Regions from separate parts of the Janthinobacterium sp. PAMC25594 genome, predicted to be linked through region 1. Evidence: predicted binding sites of a transcription regulator. Region 1 holds the regulator's gene; each other region holds the start of a gene.
What was found. Region 1 encodes FNR, which switches genes on or off when oxygen is low (the NO sensors DNR and NnrR bind a similar motif). Its sites were predicted from a motif close to TTGATNNNNATCAA; they were not measured.
Positions count from the first base shown of each region.

Region 2: KY494_RS08540 (universal stress protein) is a predicted target of FNR. The motif match lies at 2,833-2,846, and genes of this name have one in related genera.
Region 3: KY494_RS02510 (serine protein kinase) is a predicted target of FNR. The motif match lies at 5,561-5,574, and genes of this name have one in related genera.

Region 1 covers NZ_CP080377.1:3,994,664-4,001,529, forward strand. The annotation lists gene KY494_RS17975 (response regulator) at 1-2,911, opposite strand, end outside; gene fnr (fumarate/nitrate reduction transcriptional regulator Fnr) at 3,151-3,909, shown strand; gene KY494_RS17985 (FixH family protein) at 3,913-4,437, opposite strand; gene ccoG (cytochrome c oxidase accessory protein CcoG) at 4,584-5,966, opposite strand; gene ccoP (cytochrome-c oxidase, cbb3-type subunit III) at 5,971-6,866, opposite strand, start outside.
Region 2 covers NZ_CP080377.1:1,932,128-1,938,993, reverse strand. The annotation lists gene KY494_RS08555 (amino acid ABC transporter ATP-binding protein) at 1-620, shown strand, start outside; gene KY494_RS08550 (glycine zipper domain-containing protein) at 745-1,311, shown strand; gene KY494_RS08545 (hypothetical protein) at 1,509-1,862, shown strand; gene KY494_RS08540 (universal stress protein) at 1,883-2,749, opposite strand; gene phbB (acetoacetyl-CoA reductase) at 2,918-3,664, shown strand; gene KY494_RS08530 (TraR/DksA family transcriptional regulator) at 3,840-4,220, opposite strand; gene KY494_RS08525 (VOC family protein) at 4,331-4,750, opposite strand; gene KY494_RS08520 (hypothetical protein) at 4,832-5,293, opposite strand; gene KY494_RS08515 (hypothetical protein) at 5,278-6,096, opposite strand; gene otnI (2-oxo-tetronate isomerase) at 6,185-6,866, opposite strand, start outside.
Region 3 covers NZ_CP080377.1:564,566-571,431, reverse strand. The annotation lists gene KY494_RS02535 (bifunctional 2',3'-cyclic-nucleotide 2'-phosphodiesterase/3'-nucleotidase) at 1-1,296, shown strand, start outside; gene KY494_RS02530 (tetratricopeptide repeat protein) at 1,353-2,045, shown strand; gene KY494_RS02525 (catalase) at 2,314-3,750, shown strand; gene KY494_RS02520 (hypothetical protein) at 3,817-4,152, opposite strand; gene KY494_RS02515 (S1 family peptidase) at 4,323-5,504, opposite strand; gene KY494_RS02510 (serine protein kinase) at 5,780-6,866, shown strand, end outside.

The DNA of each region.
Region 1 (6,866 bases):
CGACGGAGCCGCGCACGCCGTGCAGGATGCGCGCCACGTCGCTGTGGCGGCCCGCCTGCAACGCCGTTTCGGCGTCGCGCACGGGCGTCATGCCCTTGTTCAGCGCGTCTTCCACCATGCGCCGCAGCACGCCGCGCCCTTTCGCATCGCGGCCCATCACGCGCATCAGCGGCGCCATGGAAAATACTTCCTCATCGGCAAGGGGCACCGGCCCGGCCGTCTGCACGGGCGGGCGCTTCGGCAGGTGGCGCAGGATGACTCCCATCATCTCTTCCACCACCACGGGCTTGGCGATGAAATCGCTGATGCCGGCCGTCATGCAGCGCTCGCGTTCGGACGCCAGCACGCCGGCCGTCATGGCGATCACGGGCAAGTTCAAGCGCAGTTCCGTGCGGATGATGTGGGTGGCGCTGAAGCCGTCCATGACGGGCATCTGCATGTCCATCAGCACGATGTCGTAGCGCAGCGCTTCCGTGCGCAGCCGTTCCACGGCTTGCAAGCCGTCGCCCACCACGTCCAGCGTGGCGCCCATGTGTTCGAGGATGCCGCGCGCCACGGCCTGGTTCAAATGATTGTCTTCCACCAGCAGGAAATGCACGCCGGCCAGCTCTGTGCCCAGCGGCTGGTGCAGGATGCGCTGCTCGCCGCCGTCGTTCTTGGCGATCAGCGCCTGGTGCAGGGCATCGAACAGGCTCGAGCCCGTGATCGGCTTCATCAGCACGACATCGGCCTCGGCGGCGCTGGAGATTTCCTCCAGGTGGTTGCGGGCGAAGGCGTTGACCATCACCACGATGGGCTGGCGCTGGCCGCTGGCCGCCTGGCGGATGGCCTTGGCCGTGGCCAGGCCGTCCATGACGGGCATGTGCCAGTCGGCCAGCACCACGTCGTATGGTTGTTGCTGCGCCAGGCGTTCGCGGTACAGTTCGATGGCGGCAAAGCCGGAGTCCACTTCGTCGGCCAGCCAGCCCCAGGCCTCGATCAGTTTGACGATCAGTTCGCGCGTGGTGCGGTTATCGTCGGCCACCAGCAGGCGCAGCTGGCCCAGGGCCGGCGTGCGCCGCGTTTCGGCCGGCTGCGCCAGCATCTCGAACGGCACGCTGAACCAGAAGCGGCTGCCCTTGCCTTCGCTGCTGGCCACGGCGATATCGCCACCCATCATGTGGATCAGCTGCTTGCTGATGGCCAGGCCCAGGCCCGTGCCGCCGAAGCGCCGCGTGATGCTCTGGTCGCCCTGTGAAAAGGCGGCAAACAGTTGCTGTTGCTGCAGGTCCGTCATGCCGATGCCCGTGTCGCGCACTTCGAAGCGCAGCCAGGCGCGGCCGTTCTCTTTCTCGGTCAGGCTGACGGCCACCACCACTTCGCCGCTCTCGGTGAACTTGATGGCGTTGCCGGCCAAATTGACGAGGATCTGCTGCAGGCGCTGGGCATCGCCCACCAGGCGGCGCGGCACGTCGGGCTCGACGGCGATGGCCAGTTCCAGCTCCTTTTCACCCGCATTCATGGTCATCGTCGTGGCCAGCGTGTTCATGACTTCGTCGAGGTCGAATTCGACGGGCGACAATTCCATGCGGCGCGCCTCGATCTTCGAATAGTCGAGCACGTCGTTGAGGATGCCCAGCAGCGACTGGCCCGCCACGCGCACCATGGTCAGATACTTGCGCTGTTCCGTATCGAGCCTGGTATTGCCCAATAAGTACACCATGCCCAGCACGGCATTGAGGGGCGTGCGGATTTCATGGCTCATGTTGGCCACGAAATCGCTCTTCGCCCGGTTGGCCGCCTCGGCCCGGTCGCGCTCCTGTTCCAGTTCCGCCGCGCGCGATTCGAGTTCCTGCTGCAGGCGGTCGCGTTCGCTCATCAGGCCGTTGAACGCTTCCGTCAGTTCGCCGATCTCGTCGCGCTGCTGCACCGGCACGGGGGTGAAGCGGCTGCCGCTGGTGTGCAGCGCCCGCAGGGTGTCGCGCAGGCGTACCAGCGGCGACAGCAGGCGCACGGTGACCCAGCCCAGAACGGCTGCGGCCAGCAGCGAGGCGAGGGTGCTCCACAGCACCAGCCGGTACAGCACGCCATCGAACGGTTCGAAGGCATCGTCGAGGGGCAGCGAGGCGGCCAGCAGCCAGTTCACCGATTTCAGGCGCTTGAAGCTGTTGACGGCCGTGATGCCGCGGCTGTTGGTGCTGACCATGCTGCCTTCGCTATCGTTCTTCAGCAGCTGGGTCGTCGTCAGGTTGGCGTTCGGCTGGCGTGGCTGCAGCAAGCGGTCGGTATCGGGGTGCAGCACGTAACGCGGCACGGCGCCGCGCGTGAGGATGAAGTAATAGCCGCTCTTGCCGATCTTTTCCGAACGCAGGCGTCCCAGCAGGTTGTCCTTGTACAGGCGCAGCACGCCGATCACCACGCCGGCCACCTGGCCATCGGCCGTGAGCACGGGCGCGACCATCTGCACGATGGGCATGCCGCTCGATTTGCCCAGCATCGGCTCGGTGATCATGGGCTGGCGCGTGCGCAAGACGGTCTGGAAATATTCGCGCTCGGCCACGTTGATGCCGATGCGGCCCGTGACCAGCGGCATGTCGGCCACGACGGCGCCGTGCGCATCGAGCACCAGCACGTCGTCGAACAGCACCAGCATCGCGCGGCGCGAATAGTATTCGCGCAATTGGGCGGGCTGGCCGATCAATTCCGGCGGCTGCTGCCTGGCCGTCAGCGTGACGATCTGCAGCAGCATGCCCAGCTTGTCGTCGAGTTCGGCAGCGGTACGGGTGATCAGGGCAGATTGCTGGCTCAGCAGTACTCGGGTGAAGTCGGCGCGCATGTGCTGCAGCTGGATCATGGTGACCAGCGCGATCATGGCGATCGAGGTCAGGCTGGTGGCCAGCGCGACTTTTACTTTGATGCCGAGTGGCTTCATGATTTCCTTTTCAGTACCGGGCGGCACAGGCGGCAGATAATGCTGTCAGGAATTTTCCTATCAATGCCCCAGCTTGGCAAGCGCCACCGCGCAAATTGCCCTCCCCGCATGGGCTTTTGACGATGTTGCCATATAATCAAAGTCAGAACGTCGTTTATTCAGCGGAAATGCGGTGAAATTGGCACACGGCAACCCTGTATGCAGTAAACTTGTTGTTGCATTTTCTAAAAGGTACCGACATGACTGAAGCGCTACTCACTCCCACCATGCCCACAGTGACCGTGGAAGCGTTGCGTGCGCGATGCTCGACCTGCAGCATGCATCAATTGTGCCTGCCAATGGGCCTCGATGTGGGCGACATGGACAGGCTGGACCAGATCATCGGCCGCCGCCGCAAGATCGTGCGCGGTGCCTCGCTGTTCCGCATCGGCGACTCGTTCCAGAACCTGTACGCGATCCGCCTGGGGCACTTCAAGACGTACCAGATCAATCCGGGCGGCGAAGAGCAGGTGACGGGTTTCCAGATGGCTGGCGAACTGCTGGGCATGGATGCCATCAGCGCCGACCGCCACCACTGTAATGCGGTGGCGCTGGAAGACAGCGAAGTGTGTGAAATTCCTTTTTCCAGCCTGGAACAATTGCTGGGCAATATGCCGACCCTGCTGCGCCATTTCCATCGCATGATGAGCCAGGAAATCACGCGCGAACAAAGCGTCATGCTGTTGCTGGGCAATATGCAGGCGACCCAGCGTTTTGCCGCCTTTATCGTCAACCTGGCCTCGCGCTATGAAGCGCGCGGCTATTCGGCCAGCAAATTTCAGCTGCGCATGTCGCGCGAGGAAATCGGCAATTACCTGGGGCTGACCATCGAGAGCGTCAGCCGTTTATTGTCGAAATTCAAGAAGGAAGGCTGGCTGCGCGTCTCCAACCGCGAGATCGAGATCTTGCAGCCGGCCAAACTGAAGGCCATTACGGCCGGTACCGACGTCTGCAAATAAGGCTTACAGCTCTTCATCGGCGTGCAGCGCGATGCTGCGCTGCAGCGGCCAGGTCCAGATGCCGGACAGGCGCCACTCGCGTTTGTCGTTTTCCACCAGTACTTGCCAGCGGCTGCGTTCGAGCATCGGCAGCGCTACGGAAAAATTGCCGGCCGCATCGGGCTGCACCAGCAGCTTGATATCCTTTTCCGGCAGGGTCGCATGCGCCAGATGCAGCTGCAACGGACCCTGATAAGCCTTGCCGAAGCTGTGCACGGAACCACTGAGGCGCGCTGACGCCACATCATAGGACAGGCTGGTATCCATCGCCAGGTCGCTGGCGATCGTGTCGCGCCGCAAGTCCTGGTTGATCGCCTTGCCCTGCTTGTAATAATCACCTACCACCAGCGCATCGGGCTGCGTAAACGCGATATACGCCATGCAGCTGCCGACGACCACGGACAGGCCGGGACCGATCATCAGCAGCCAAGGCCAGCGATGCTTGTACCACGGTGCAACGGGAGGTTGCAGTTTCAGACTGTCGGACATTTTGTTCTCCTTGGGGGCGGACCCTGTGGGTCTGACCCCAGCTTTTGCTTCCGGGTTGAAAATCAAGTGACCCTAACGCATGATTGATGATACCCCTACGGCGAAATACCGGGGTCGGACCCAGAGGGTCCGACCCCGAATCAACATCACCGCGGCACGATGAAGACCGCGCTTTCACGCACATGCAGCGATGGGTCGTCCAGCGAGTGCAATTCGATCGCAATCTTGTTCGACCCCTTTTCTCCCACGCCGTGCGGCACGCGCAGGCGGATCGGCCAGCCCAGCGTTTCCGTCGGCTGCAAGGTCACCTCTTCGCGCGTCAGCAAGGTCAGGCCCGGCAAGCCGGAAGCGCTGATTTTGAAATGCTGGGTTTGCTCGGACGTGTTCATGATCTGCAGGCGGTAGACGTTTTCGATCATGCCGTCTTCCACTTCGCGTCCCATCGAACCGCGGTCGCGGATCACGTCCATTTTCAGGGGCGTGCGCAGGGCCAGCGAGGTACACACGGCGATGATGATCAGGGCCAGGATGGAAGTGTAGATCAAGACGCGCGGGCGCATGGCGCGCTGGCGTATCTGCTTCGAATTGAAGTTGTTTTCCATCGCATGGTCGGTACTGTAGCGTACCAGTCCCCGTGGCCGCTCGACCTTGTCCATCACGGTATTGCAGGCATCGACGCAGGCGGCGCAGCCGATGCATTCATACTGCAGGCCGTTGCGGATATCGATGCCGGTCGGACACACCTGCACGCACAGCGTGCAGTCGATGCAATCGCCGAGCTTGTCGTTGTTGCCGGCCTTCTTGCTGATGGCGCCACGCGGTTCGCCGCGCTTGGCATCGTAAGTGATGATCAGGGTGTCCTGGTCGAACATGGCGCTCTGGAAGCGCGCGTAGGGGCACATGTATTTGCACACCTGCTCGCGCAGCCAGCCCGCGTTGCCGTAGGTTGCCAGGCTGTAGAACAAGACCCAGAACCATTCCCAGGGACCGAAATTGAGGGTGGTCACCGCCTGCGCCAGTTCCTTGATCGGCGTGAAGTAGCCGACAAAGGTAAAGCCCGTCCACAGGGCGATGGCGCCCCATACCAGGTGCTTGGCCGTCTTCTTGACGGCCTTGCGCACGGAGGGCCCCTGCTTGTCGAGGGCCATGCGCGCGCTGCGCGTGCCCTCGATGCGGCGTTCGACCCACAGGAAGATTTCCGTGTATACCGTTTGCGGGCAAGAGAACCCGCACCACACCCGCCCGGCAATGGCCGTGACGAGGAACAACAAATACGCACAGATGATCAGCAGGGCCGCCAGATAGATGAAATCCTGGGGCCACAGCACGACGCCGAAAATGTAGAACTTGCGCGTGGTCAAATCGAACAGCAGGGCTTGCCTGCCATTCCAGGTCAACCACGGCAAGCCGTAGAACGCCAGCTGGGTAAGCCATACGCATACCCATCGCCAGGTAGCGTAGCGTCCTTTGGCCTCGCGAGGGTAGATCTGCTCGCGGGCCGCATACATCTTGATGACTTGAGGTTCCATTACATCATTTCACGGGCGTCTGAGGATTCGACAGGCTCCAGACATACGCCGACAGCACGTGGACCTTGGACTCGCCGAGGAAATCGCTGAAGGCCGGCATGGTGTTGTTGCGTCCCTTGCGGATGGTTTCCATGATGGTATCGGCACTGCCGCCGTACAGCCAGATCTTGTCCGTCAGGTTAGGCGAACCGAGCATCTGGTTGCCCTTCGCATCGGCGCCGTGACAGGCCATGCAGGCGCCGAACTTGGCCTTGCCCAGCACGGACTTGACGGGATCCGAGGTGGAACCGGACAGGCTCAGCACATAATGGGCCACGTTCTCGACATCCTTTTCGGAACCCAGTGCGGCGCCCATCGGCGGCATCTGCCCATTGCGGCCGTGCATGATGGTGGTCTTGATGATGTCGGGATCACCGCCATACAGCCAGTCCTTGTCGGTCAGGTTGGGGAAGCCCTTGTTGCCGCGCGCATCCGAACCGTGGCATTGCGCGCAGTAGGTCAGGAACAGACGCTGGCCGATGGCTTGCGCCTGCGGATCGGCGGCCACCGTCTTCAAGTCCTGGCTCAGGTACTTGTTGAACAGGGGACCGTAGTCGGCTTCCGCCTTCTTCAGCTCTTCCTCGTACTGGCCCGTCGATTTCCAGCCCAGGCTGCCGGCATAGGTGCCCAGGCCCGGGTACAGGAACAGATACGCCAGGGCGAAGACGATGGTGATGTAGAACAACCACATCCACCAGCGCGGCATCGGCGTATTGAGTTCCTTCAAGTCCTCGTCCCAGACGTGGCCCGTGGTGCCGTCGGCAGGCGCGCCTTCGACCACTTTGATTTTCGACTGCGAGTACAGCAGCACGCCGCAGCCGATGATGCCCAGCAGGGACAGCACGATGATGTAGATATTCC
Region 2 (6,866 bases), 2.1 Mb from region 1:
CCCTGATCCGCACCATCAACCGCCTGGAGGCAATCGCTTCCGGCCGCATCACGGTGGCCGGCCAGGATATTTATGCGCCGGGGCTGGACGTGAATGCCTTCCGCTCGCACATCGGTTTTGTATTCCAGCAATTCAACCTGTTTCCCCATTTGTCGGTGCTGGACAATTGTGCGCTGGCGCCGCAGCGCTTGCGCGGCCTGACCCGGCGCGAAGCCGAGGAGCGGGCGCTGGCCCTGCTGGAACGGGTGGGGCTGGCGCACAAGGCGCGCGCCATGCCGGCGGCCTTGTCGGGCGGCCAGCAGCAGCGCGTGGCGATCGCCCGCGCGCTGGCCATGCAGCCGCCGCTGATGCTGTTCGACGAACCGACCAGCGCACTGGACCCGGAAATGGTGGGCGAGGTGCTGCAAGTGATGCGCGACCTGGCGCAGGGCGGCATGACGATGGTGTGCGTGACGCACGAGATGGGTTTTGCGCGCGAAGTGGCGGACCGTGTCTGGTTCATGGATCACGGCCACGTGCTGGAGCGGGCCACGCCCGAGGATTTCTTTGCGCGGCCGCAACATGCGCGCGCACAACAATTCCTGTCCGATATACGCAGCCCGTTTGGCGTATCCGCATGATTGAGCACATGAGTGGGCGTGAGTGAGCGGCTGTGTGCGTAATCGAACGGTGTTTCGCGGTGCTCAGGCGCACGCTGGAACGGTGGCGCACGGTGCGCCCGCAGCCGACCAGGAGGGCCGTATCATGTCACGCATCATCGCAGGTCATTTTCAGTTGCAGGAACAGATAGACGCCGCGCGCGCCGCCCTGAACCAGGCGGGTTTTTCCGACAGCCGCATCAGCGCCTTCTTTGTCAACCAGCCGGGGCAGCACGACTTGCACGCGCTCGGCGGCGACCGCGACATCTCGCCCGGCGCCAAAGAGACGCCGGAAGGCGTGGTGGAAGGCGTGGCCGTCGGGGCCGCCGTGGGTGCGGGCATCGGCGCGGCCACCACCCTGGCGACGGGGCCGCTCGGTCCCGTCGTCGGCGCGCTGGTGGGCGCCCACGTGGGCTCGCTCTACAGTTTCAATAAAATGAAGGAGGCGGGCGAGTCCGAAAAACATGGCGAAAACAATGGCGAAAACCGCCGCCAGCCACGCCATCCTGGCATGCTGATCGCCGTCGCGCTGGGCGGCCTCGACGAGCGCGAACGGGCGCTCGAGGCGCTGCACCGGCTGGGCGCCGAGCATATCGAGGAAGCGGAAGGCACGATCGCCAATGGCGACTGGCATGATTTCGACCCGCTCAGCATTCCCGTGCTGGTGGCGTGAACCGGCGCGCCAGCCGCGCAACATGCATAAATGCCGCGCTGCATGAAATTTTAGGTATGATCCTTGTTAGTATTGGTAATTATTGGTAATCAATGCCGACAGGGATAGTTTCCGCGCGCCCGTAGTGACACTGGACCAAGGTGACTGCCTGTAGTACTTGCCTCGCATGCTAACGAGTATGAATAGGAGGTCGCGTCATGACACAGGCATGGTTCATTCTGACACGGGCCGATGGGCGCGACATCTGCGCGCCCTCGCCGGCACAGCTGGCCGATGCGCTGGCCGAGGTCTACCGCGGCGCCACACCGGACGGCAGCCCGGCCGCCGTCTTGTTGCGCTTTGGCTACGACGACGGCTTGATGTATCAGGTCGAGGTCGCTAGCGGAGGCGAAGTCACTTTCGAGGAATGGTCGGACCGCGATTGCGAAATCGCCCTGGCCAGTCCGCGCCACATGTCGGCCCTGCCGCAGGGCGACGCGCTGCAACTGTGGCAGTGGCTGGCGCAGCGCCAGGTGGCGAAGATCCGCAGCCAGCCCTGGCAGGGCGGCTAGCCCGCCGTTCTCAACAGGCCCTAGTGTGCCATCAGCACGGGGATGGTCATGCTCTGCAAAATCGTGCGCGTGACGCCGCCCAGGATGGTTTCGCGCAGGCGCGAATGGCCATACGCTCCCATCACCAGCAAGTCGGCCGACAGGTCGGCGGCGTGCGACAGCAGCGCCTCGCCGATATCGCCGCGCCGCACGCCGCCGCCATCGAGCAGATGCAGCCGCGCTTCCACGCCGTGGCGCGCCAGGTAGTGCGTCAGCTCGGCGCCCGGCTGTTCGCCGTGTTCGGCGGCATGCACCTGGGCATCGAAGATGGCGACGTGGACTTGTCCGGCGCGCTGCAGCAGAGGCAGGGCGGCGCTCACGGCGCGGCTCGCTTCCTTGCTGGCGTTCCAGGAAATGAGCACATTGCGCGCGGCCGCCGGCGGCGCCAGCAGGGGCAGCGGCGGCGCATATGGCACGATCAGCACGGGGCGGCCAGAATGCAGCAGCACATAGGCGGGAAAGTCGCGCATCACGGACGGCGATTTATCCTTGGCATTGTATTGGCTGATGACGACCAGGTCCGCATAGCGGGCCAGCAGGCTGATGCCGCCCGCCGCCTCGTCGTCAAGCACGCGCTGTTCGAACGAGGCGACGCCGGCCGCGCGCACCTGCGCCTCGAAACCGTCGAGAGCGCGCGTCGCCCGTTCGCGCAGGAAGTTCAAATGCAAGCTCAGGTTCGGGTCGGCATCGAGGTCGGGCTGGTTCTGGTACAGCAGGCGCGACACGCCCGTCAGCGCCACGCCCGTCAGGTGGCCGCCGCATGCCTGGGCGATGCTGGCTGCCGCTTCGATGCGGGCGGCGCGCCCGGCGCTGTCGTCGATGTGGAGCAATACGGTTTTATATGTCATGGCCTGTCCTCTCGCTGTGCGGTAGCTGCCATTCTGGCACAGTCCGGGGTGCCGGGCGCGCACGACTGCATCAGGCTGAGCACTTGATCTGGCGCAAAGCCGACAAGAAAAACTGCTCCTACACTTGATCCCACGCAGAACAACCATAACAAGCGGGGAGAGACAGCGATGAAGGAACAAAAGGTAGCACTGGTCACGGGCGGCATGGGCGGCCTGGGCACGGCCTTGTGCCGCCGCCTGCATGCGGCGGGCTTTGCCGTCGTGGCGGCGCATACGCCGGGCAATGCGCGCGTGGCCAGCTGGCTCGACGAGCAACAGGCGCAGCAGTATTATTTTCACCCGCTGGCCATCGATGTGAGCGATTTCGCTGCCTGCAGCGAAGCTGTGGCAAGCGTGCTGGCGCAGTTCGGCCGCATCGACGTGCTGGTCAACAACGCCGGCATCACGCGCGACCAGAGCATGCGCAAGATGGAATTGCCGCACTGGGCCGAGGTCATGCGCACCAATCTCGACAGCCTGTTCAACATGAGCAAGCAGGTGCTGGAACCCATGCTGGAAAAGAAATGGGGCCGCATCATCAATATCTCGTCCGTGAATGGCCAGAAGGGCGCGTTTGGCCAGTGCAACTATGCGGCCGCCAAGGCGGGCGTGCATGGCTTCAGCAAGGCGCTGGCGCTGGAAGTGGCGCGCCACGGCATCACCGTCAACACGGTCTCGCCCGGCTACCTGCGCACGCAGATGGTGACGGCCGTGCCGGCCGATATCCTGGAAACGAAGATCCTGCCGCAGATTCCCCTGGGCCGCCTGGGCGAGCCGGACGAGGTAGCGGCCCTGGTGGCTTACCTGGCGTCCGACGAGGCGGCGTTCGTCACGGGCGCGAACATCGCCATCAATGGCGGACAGCACATGAGCTAACCAAGGTACAGCTGGACACTTGAAGCAGGGCAATGGCAGTAGAGGAGACCCGTCCACCCAGCCGGCACGCACGATGCTGGCGGAGGACGACAGGCAACATGGTAGTCACGCTGGAAAACAGGGGGCAGGGCAGCGATGCCTTGCCCTTTGTTGTTGCGCCGCCGTCATGCTCGCGTCATGCCACGCCGCGCCGGGCTTTTTCCAGCCGCGTCTGGCAATCGATGCACAGGCGCGCTTCGGGGCGCGCGTTCAGGCGCGACAGGCCGATGGCTTCGCCACAGTTGTCGCACAGGCCGTAGCTGCCATCGGCAAACTTGGCCAGCGCGTGCCGGATGATGGCCAGCTGCGCCAGATTGTGTTCGGCCGCTTCGCTGACGAGGGCGTTCAAGGTGCGCACGCTGGCGTTGTCGGCCGGCGAGGCTTCGATTTCATTGAGCAGCGAGGCGCGCGCATCGGCTTCGGCCGACTCGTTCTCGATCTGTTCCTGCAGCGCCAGTTTGCGTTGCTCCAGCACGCCTTGCAGGCGTTGCAGCTGGTCTTGCGGCAATCCATTCATGGTTGTCACCCGGTAGAGGTTACTTCCATTATGGTAGTCCAAGATTGGCCACTCTGCTTGCGCTACTACCCGCGCCGCGTTTGATGCGGCGCAGGCAGGCATGGGCCGTTCTATGCTGGCTCCTTCAGGCAGTTGACCATCCAGGCGACGCCGAACTGGTCTTTCAGCATGCCGAAGCGCTTGGCCCAGAACGTTTCTTCCAGCGGCATCTGGATGTTGCCGTCACGCGCCAGCGCGTCGAAGGCCCGTTCCGCTTCCTCCGGCGTGTCGAGGGTCAGGCAGACCGAGCTGCCGCTCATGCCCTTGGCGCCATCTTCCTGGCAGCCACCGTCCGAGCCCATCAGCATGGTGGGGCCCAACTGCACGGAGCCGTGCATGATCTTGTCGTACCAGTCTTCCTTGACCTGCTGCTGGCCCGGCGAGCCGCGAAACGGCATCAGGCACAGGTCCGTGCCATGCAGGTGCTGACGGTAGTATTCCAGCGCTTGCGCGCAATTTCCATTGAATTGCAAATACGGTTCGATACGCATATTGGCCTCCTCTGGTGCTCCCGCGGGCACGCATTGCCATGCGGGGACGTCCCAGTATAGGCGCTCGCCGGCCAAATTCAATCAGTCCGGCGCCATCTCTTGCAGCCGCTCACGCACCTTGCCCAGGGTGCTGAGGATGCGCTCGGGATTGCGGGCGAGGACGGCGCTGCCCAAGTGCAACAAGCTCGTCGCCAGGCTGATCCAGTGCCGCACGTCGTCGTTGCGGGCGATGCGCAGGCGCACCGTGTCGAGCAGGCCGCTGAGCTGGCGCTGCGCCGTTTCCAGGCCGGCGACCGTATGCCCGGCGGCATCGGCATACAGCTGGTTGGCTTGCTGGCGCAAGGCCACTTCCAGGGCGAAGACGGCTTGCGCCTGACTGTGGCTGATACCGTTTTCTCCCTGGCTGGCGCGCTTGCGGATGGCGCGCATGACGGCGCCATGCAGGGTGACGGCCGCCTGCGACAGGCTGTCGGCCAGTTGCTCGACGCGCATGGCGCTGCTCAGAGCCGCTTCGCGGCGTTCGCTGCCTACCGATCCGTCCATCTTGCCTCCGTGGTGGTGAGGGTGGCAGCGAGCTGGGCGTGTTCACGCCCCAGTGCCGCCAGTTGCCGGCGCGCCAGGGTATGGCGCAATCCAAGCAGCCGATATTCCTCGGTTTTGCTTTGTTGCATGTTTTTCGCCAGCACGGCCAGCAGGCGCTGTTGCGGCGTGTCGGCATAGGCGATTTCCACGTCCAGCAAGCCGAGCACCATGTCGCGCTCATTGTCGCCGCTCTTGTCGTACAGCGCCAGCAAGCTGTCGAGCGCGGCCAGCAGGGCTTGCAGCGGCGCATCGCCGTCGTGCAGTACCTGCGCCAGGTGCGCCTGCTGGCTGGCCGCGCCGCCCAGGCGTGAGAGTTGCTGCAGCAGCAAGGTGTAGGCGCTGACATGCCGGTCATCGATGCCGCTGCCCGGCCAGGCGCGGATGGCGACGCCGGCACTGGCCAGTTCGGGCTGCACGTCGTATGCATCGGCTTGCGCCAGCCGGCCCAGCGCTTGCAGGTACAGGCGCACGGCTTGCGCCAGGCGCGCGACGTCCGCTCGCGCGGCACGGCGCTGGGCATCGAGCAGGCGTTCGCGCGCGTCTTCGGCCGGCGACAGATAGGGGCGCGCGCGCTGGTAGCTGTCCACGTGGCGCTGCGCCAGTTCGCTGAAGGCGTTCAAGGCATCGCTGCCGGCGGCCAGGGCGCGCACCTGCGCCAGGTCGGTGCGTGGAGTGGCGCAGCCGCACAGCACGGCAGCCAGGAAGAGGCTCAGGTACAGGTTCAGGCCAAGGGCGCGGCCATGGCGGGCGGGCAGGGCGGACACGTCACCTCTCGACAGGAAGTACTGTATGGAAAGGTATTGTCGTGCCGGCCTGTGCTGTCCGCCTTGTGCGGGCGCAAGCGTGCTGCGATCAGGCGCCCGTCAATTGCTCGCGCCAGCCCAGTCCGGCCACGGTGTCGCCCTTGGGACGGTATTCGCAGCCGACCCAGCCTGCGTAGCCGACCTGGTCGAGCAGCTTGAACAGATGGCGGTAGTTGATTTCGCCCGTGCCCGGTTCGTGGCGGCCCGGCGTGTCGGCGATCTGGATGTGGCGGATCAGGGGCAGCAGGGCGCGGATGGTGTTGCTCAGTTCACCCTCCATGCGCTGCATGTGATAAATGTCGTATTGCAGGAAGATATTGCTGCGCTGGCAGTCGGCGATGATGTCGGCCGCCTGCTGGCTATGGTTCAAAAAGTAACCGGGCATGTCGTAGCGGTTGATGGGCTCGATCAGCACGTGGATGCCGTGCGGACGGCAGGCGTCGGCCGCATATTGCAGGTTGCCGATCAGGCTTTGCCGCGCCCGTTCCAGGCTCATGCCGGGTGGCACGATGCCGGACATGCAATGCAGCTGTTTTGCGCCCAGCGCCAGCGCGTAGTTGAGCGCCAGTTGCACGTTGCCGCGGAATTCTTCGCCCCGGCGCGGATCGCAGGCGATGCCCCGTTCGCCGTGTTCCCAGTTGCCGGGCGGAAAATTGAAGACGGCCAGCTGCAGATCGTGGCGTTCCAGCCGCATGGCGATCTGGCGCGCCTCGACGACATAGGGAAACAGG
Region 3 (6,866 bases), 3.1 Mb from region 1:
AGCCCGAAGATGGAAAACGGCAGCTATCACCTGACCAGCACGGGCATCGATGCCCTGATGATCGGCCATTCGCACTTGATCTTCCCGAAAGGCAAGGAAGAAGGCGCGGCCGCGCTGGACGCCTCGTTTGCCGCCTTCCCCGCCAGCGCGAAGATCGACGCCGTCAACGGCTTCGTGAACGGCGTGCCGACCGTCATGGCGCAAAGCTGGGGCCGCCGCCTGGGCATCATCAAGCTGACGATGGTCTATCAGGGCGGTAAATGGGTGGTGCAGCCGGCCAAGACCACGGTGGAATCGCGTGGCTTCAAGTACACGGATGGCAAGACCCTCGTGAAAGCCGACCCGGCCATCGCACCGCTGGTGGCCACCGAGCACGCGGCCACCATCGCCTACGCCAGGCAGCCGCTGGGCATCAGCACGGATTTCGAAATGTCGGCGTACTTTGCGCTGGTGGGCGACGTCAGCGCCATCCAGCTGGTCAACCAGGCGCAGCTCGACTACGTGAAGAATTTCATCGCCACCAGCACGGATGCCACCTTGTCCAGCTACAAGAACATCCCCGTCATCTCGTGCAGCGCGCCATTCAAGGCCGGCCGCAACGGGCCGTCCGATTTCACGGACGTGGCGTCCGGCGCCTCGCCAGCCGCACCGATCGGCTTGCAAGTGCGCAATCCGGGCGACTTGTATTTATATAGCAACAACAACCTGCAAGCTGTGAAAATCAAGGGCGCGGACTTGAAGGCGTGGCTGGAAACGTCGGCCAAGCAATTCAACCAGATCAACCCGGCCAGTACTGCCGAGCAAGACCTTGTGCCGTCGTATGGCACGATTTATAACTACGACGTGTTCTATGCGGAAAACAATGCGCTCACGTACCAGATCGACGTGACGAAAAAGCCGGGCAGCCGCATCGTCAACCTCACGTACAAGGGCGCGGCGGTCGCCGATGGCGATGATTTCATCGTCGCCACCAACGACTACCGCGCCGGTGGCGGCGGCGCCGTGCCGGGCATCGATGGCAGCAAGACCATCATCAAGTCGCCCGATGCGAACCAGGCCGTGGTCAGCAACTACCTGGCATCGCTGAGCACCAAGGGCGGCAAGGTGACCCTGGCGGCGAATGGCAGCGCGCGCAGCTGGAGCTTCGTCAAGATGGCCACGGCCGGTCCAGTGATCCTGCGCTCGGCACCCGGTCACCTGGCGCTGGCGCAAGGCAGCGGCATCGCCAACGTGGCGGCCGAAGGCGGACTCGACGCCAGCGGTTTCGCCAAGTACCGCATCGACCTGAGCAAATAAGGTCCATGGGCCGGAACTGCCGCAGTTCCGGCCCCTCATTCTGCAAGGTGATCCAGATGAAACACGCACTTTCCCTCCCCTCCGTCGTGCTGGCCGCCGTCCTGGCCGCCTGCCAGGCATCGCCGCCGCCTACGCCGGCCGAAATCGAAGCGGTCGCCATGCACGCGCGCCAGGCGGGCGACCAGCAAGCCGAGCGCAAGGTACGCAGCTGGGCCGGCAAGGACATGCCCGTCGCCGAGCGCGAACTGGCACTGATTTACCTGGCCCGGCCGGAACGCCGCGCCGAAGCGCTGAGTCTGTTTGAACAGGCGGCCCGCGCCGGCGATACGGAAGCGGCCTTCGAACTGGGCCAGATGCTGCGCGCGGCCACGCCCGGCCAGGCTTGGCTGTGGTACCGGCAAGCGGCGCTGCAAGGGCATGCCAAGGCGGCATTGATGCTGGGCCTGCTGGCAGCCAACGGCGAAGGCGTGCCGCAAGATCCCGTCATAGCGGCACGCTGGCTGGACAAGTCGAGCGAACTGGGTAATCCACATGCCATGTTCCTGCTGTACAACGCCTACCGTGAAGGCCGCGGCGTGCCGCGCGACCTGGTCAAGGGCCATGCACTGCTGGAAGAAGCGGCCCACCATGAGTACCCGCCCGCCCTCCAGGAACTGGCCATGACGGTGCAGGCCGACGACGCCCTGCGCGCGCGCCACCTGATGAAGGAAGCGACGGAGCACCGGCACAATAACTGGAACAAGTTTTAAGCCAAGTCGCTAGCGCGCCAGAAAATCACGCTGCGCTTTGCGCTCGGTCAATCGTGTTGGACTAGACATTGCCGAGAGGCTATGATGGACCCGCTGCATCCCCGGACGCGGCGGGGCTGTCGCCAGCCTCGAAATCGCACACTGAATTTGCTTTTTAGAAATTTGTTACTCTGGACCAGCCTCGGTGAGCGTGTCGCAATGCTCAGCCCAGCCAGTGTTTGGGTAGGCCCTGGCTCGTCCGTCGACCTCCCTATAAAGAAAGAGTCCAATGAAAAAGCTGACCACCGCCTTTGGCGCGCCTGTCGTCGACAACCAGAACATCCAGACGGCCGGCCCACGCGGCCCTGCCCTGCTGCAAGATGTATGGTTCCTGGAAAAGCTGGCCCACTTCGACCGCGAAGTCATCCCCGAGCGCCGCATGCATGCCAAGGGTTCCGGCGCGCACGGCACGTTTACCGTCACGCACGACATCACGCGCTACACGCGGGCGAAAATCTTTGGCGCAGTGGGCAAGCAAACGCCGATGTTCGCGCGCTTTTCCACGGTGGCCGGCGAACGGGGCGCGGCGGACGCGGAACGCGATATCCGCGGCTTCGCCCTGAAATTCTACACGGAAGAAGGCAACTGGGACCTGGTCGGCAACAACACGCCCGTGTTCTTCATGCGCGACCCGCTGAAATTCCCCGATCTGAACCACGCCATCAAGCGCGACCCGCGCACGGGTTTACGCAGCGCCAACAGCAACTGGGACTTCTGGACCTCGCTGCCGGAAGCGCTGCACCAGGTGACGGTGGTGATGAGCGACCGGGGCTTGCCGCGCAGCTTCCGCCACATGCACGGCTTCGGCAGCCATACCTTCAGCTTCCTGAATGCGCAAAACGAGCGTTTCTGGGTCAAGTTCACGTTTAAAACCCAGCAAGGGATTGAAAACCTGACGGACGCGGAAGCCGAGGAGCTGGTGGGCAAGGACCGCGAAAGCTCGCACCGCGACCTGTACGACAGCATCGAAAACAAGGATTTCCCCCGCTGGACGCTGTACGTGCAGATCATGCCGGAAAAAGAGGCAGGCACGTATCACCTGAACCCGTTCGACCTGTCGAAAGTGTGGCCGCACGGCGACTATCCGCTGATCGAGGTGGGCGTGCTGGAACTGAACCGCAATGCCGACAACCACTTTGCCGAAGTGGAACAGGCGGCCTTCAACCCGGCCAACGTGGTGCCCGGCATCAGTTTTTCGCCGGACAAGATGCTGCAAGGCCGCTTGTTTTCGTATGGCGACGCGCAGCGCTACCGCCTCGGCGTCAACCACAGCCATATCCCCGTCAACGCGCCGAAGTGCCCGTTCCACAGCTATCACCGCGACGGCCAGATGCGCGTCGACGGCAACCAGGGCGGGACTCTGGGCTATGAACCGAACAGCGAGCAGGAATGGGCCGAGCAGCCCGATTTCCGCGAACCTCCACTGAGCATCGAGGGCGCGGCCGACCACTGGAACCACAGGGTCGACGAGGATTACTATTCGCAGCCGCGCGCCCTGTTCCGCCTGATGACTGCGGCACAGCAGCAAGCCTTGTTCGACAACACGGCGCGCGCCATCTCGGGTGCCTCGGAGCAAGTCAAGCAACGCCACATCGGCAACTGCACCCTGTGCGACCCCGCGTATGGCGCGGGCGTGGCCGAAGCGATAGCCCGCCTGAGCAAATAGCGTAAGTGCAAGCCTGGCAAGGAAGGCCCGCATGCGGGCTTTTCTTGCTTTGCATCTACGCCACCCCTACCAGCGCTGGATATCGATCTGGCCCGTGATGCTCGTTTCCACCGGATAGCCATCGACCTGCGACGGCACGCGCCGCTTGACGGACGCATCGCGCAAATACACGACGAGGGCTTCGCCGCCGATGGCGGTCTGCCCCAGGCTGACGCCTTCGACGCCATCGATCGCCATCAGGGCCCGCTCGTTGCGCCGCTTTGCCGCTTCCAGCCGGCCGGGCGGCGGTGCGGCATGCGCGAAGCCCGCCACCGCGTGGCCACTGGCCTCGTCCGGCATATACGGCATGGCCGCATCCTCGAAGACGGCATAAGGCGCTGTTACAAATTTACTGTTTGACATGACACATCCTCCTGATGCTGCCCATGGCACGCGTGGAACAAGGAGGCACGGCAGCGCCTCTTGCCCGCCAGGCCATGCATGGCAGCCACACCTGACCCTATCATCATCGTGCAAAAAGTGGCGCAGTGCAAGCAAGCATCACGCCGCCGCGCCGTTTTCTGTGACCGTGCTCAAGTGTACAAATTAATGTCGAGCGCCACCACCACCCTGCGCATCTGGTTGGCAAACGTGATATTGCCGCCGCCGGCAAACAGCAGGCCGACGGGATTGCGCTGCTGGTTCCAGGTCCAGATGGACGAGCCGGAATCGCCGCCCGCGCTGAACGCTCCGCTGACGCCCGTGATGGCGATCTGATCCTGGAACAGTGCGATCCTGCCGCCGCCATAATTGACGTTGATGGTGGCGCCCAGGCCCGTGATGCGGCCCTGCGTCAATTGCGTCGTGCGCCCGGATTTGCCGACCAGCATGCCCAGCGCGGGCGCCACCAGCGCATTGCTGATGCGGAAGTACGCTGGCACGCCGCCGCTCAGGTAGACCAGTTCGGGACGCACGCGGTCTGGCCAGGCCCAGCCGGTGGCGCAATCGACGAAGTTGACGCCGCCGCCGAAATTGATGGGCACGAAGCGCTCGAGCACGGCCACCTGGTCTTGCGGACAGCGCCCGCCATCGATGGGGCCAGGCTGCACGATGCAGTCGTTGAACACGCCGCCGTTGGAATTGGCCAGCACATGATTATTGCTAAGAATCATCAAACGGCTGTTGCGCGGCGCGCTGCGCCCCACGGCCAGGCAGCCGATGGTGCCGGCCGTGATGCGGAAATGCCCGACCGACACGCCGCCCGGCGCCGGACGCAAGCGGAAACGGTGCGGTTGCGCGTCGATCACGCCCGTGACGACGATATTCACGGGCACCCGGTCGCTGGCCACGGCGCGCACGCCCATGGCCCCCACGATGGCGGCCTTGGCGCGATCGACGGACGTCGGTTCGGCCACGTACAGGGTCAGGGCCGGCAAGCCCGGTTCGCCGGACGAGCTGTCGCTGGCGCCCTCGCCCAGGCCGATGGACACGCCCTGGATATTGCCGCCGTCGCTGAAGGCATCGGCGGCGCGCACGCCGGCCGCCTGAGCCAGGCCCTGGCGCATGCCGTCTTCGATGCTGCGCTTGATTTCCAGCAATTCCATGCTGACGCCGCTCAAGGCGTCGGGCACGTCCGCGACGGACGCGCTCTCGATCATATTGTCGTCTGCGCCGGGAGCGGCGAATTGGCCGATGGCCTCTTCATCGTCCGCGCTTTGCCCCCTGCCGCTGCTGCCGGGCGGGGTGCTGAAACCGTTCTCATTGCCGATCATCATGTTCTCCTCGTGGGTCGCTCTGAATATCCAGTGTGGACGGGCCGCGCCGGCCGGTATTGATCTGGATTGAACTGCGCAGGCGTGTGGCTGCGCTGCGCCAAAGGGGCCAAAGGAGGGCAAAAATAGTTCCCTCGTCAAGGTTGAGCGAGATCAGGCGTGCGGGCAGAGGCGCCGCCGTATACTGGATCGACAGGCTGGAACCGGGCCTGCGCCACGGCAGCAACGCTAGCAACGGCAGCAACGGTATGAATGGGGAAACAATGACGAGCCCTGGTATGACACGCCACGACGACGCGCCTGCGGGCGAGCAAGCAGGCCAGCATGCCGGTTTTGTCCACGGCATGGCGGCCTGGGCGGAAAAACACCGCATCAGTCCCTGGCGCGGCAGTTTTGCCGAGTTTATCGAGCAAATCCTGCCCGGCCGCGCGGCCCTGCTGACGCGCAGCGCGCACCAGTACCTGTGGGACATGATGCGCTGGAACGGCCAGACCGATGACAGCGGGCGCTTCCGCTGCCGCCTGTTCGACGACGAGCTGTTCGGCATCGACGAGGCGATCGACCGGGTCGCCGCCTACTTCAAGGCGGCGGCCGCCGGCTCCGAGGTGGGCCGGCGCATGCTTCTGCTGCTGGGCCCGCCATCGGGCGGCAAGTCGACCCTGGTGATCCTGCTCAAGCGGGGGCTGGAAGAATACAGCCACAGCAGCGAAGGCGCCTTGTACGGCATCGCCGGCTGTCCCGTGCACGAATCGCCGCTGCACCTGGTGCCGTACAGCATGCGAGCCGACTTTCGCGCCAGCTATGACGCCGAGCTGCATGGCGAGCTGTGTCCCCATTGCCGCGCCCGCCTGGAAGAACAGTACGCGGGCGATTTCCTGCGCATGCCCGTCGAACGCATCCACCTGTCCGAGGCGGGCCGCTGCGGCATCGGCACGTATGCGCCGCACGACCCCACCACGGCCGACCTGGCCGACCTGGTCGGTTCCGTCGACCTGTCGAAAGTGGCGCAGTACGGCGACGAAGGCGATCCGCGCGCCTGGTCCTGGTCCGGCGCCGTGTATGCGGCCAGCCGCGGCATGCTGGAAATGATCGAAATCCTCAAGGTCAAGCGCGAATTCCTGTATTTACTACTCACCCTGACGCAGGAAAAGAATGTCAAGGTGTCGCGCTTCCCCCTGATTTACCTCGACGAAACCATCCTCGCGCACACGAATCTGGCCGAGTTTCGCAAATTCCTGCAAGAAAGTGAAAACGAGGCACTGCTCGACCGCATGGTCATCGTGCAAGTGCCATATACACTCAATTACCGCGAAGAAGCGCGCATTTACCGCAAGCTGATCCTGGCGGCCACGCCCGCCTTCCGCG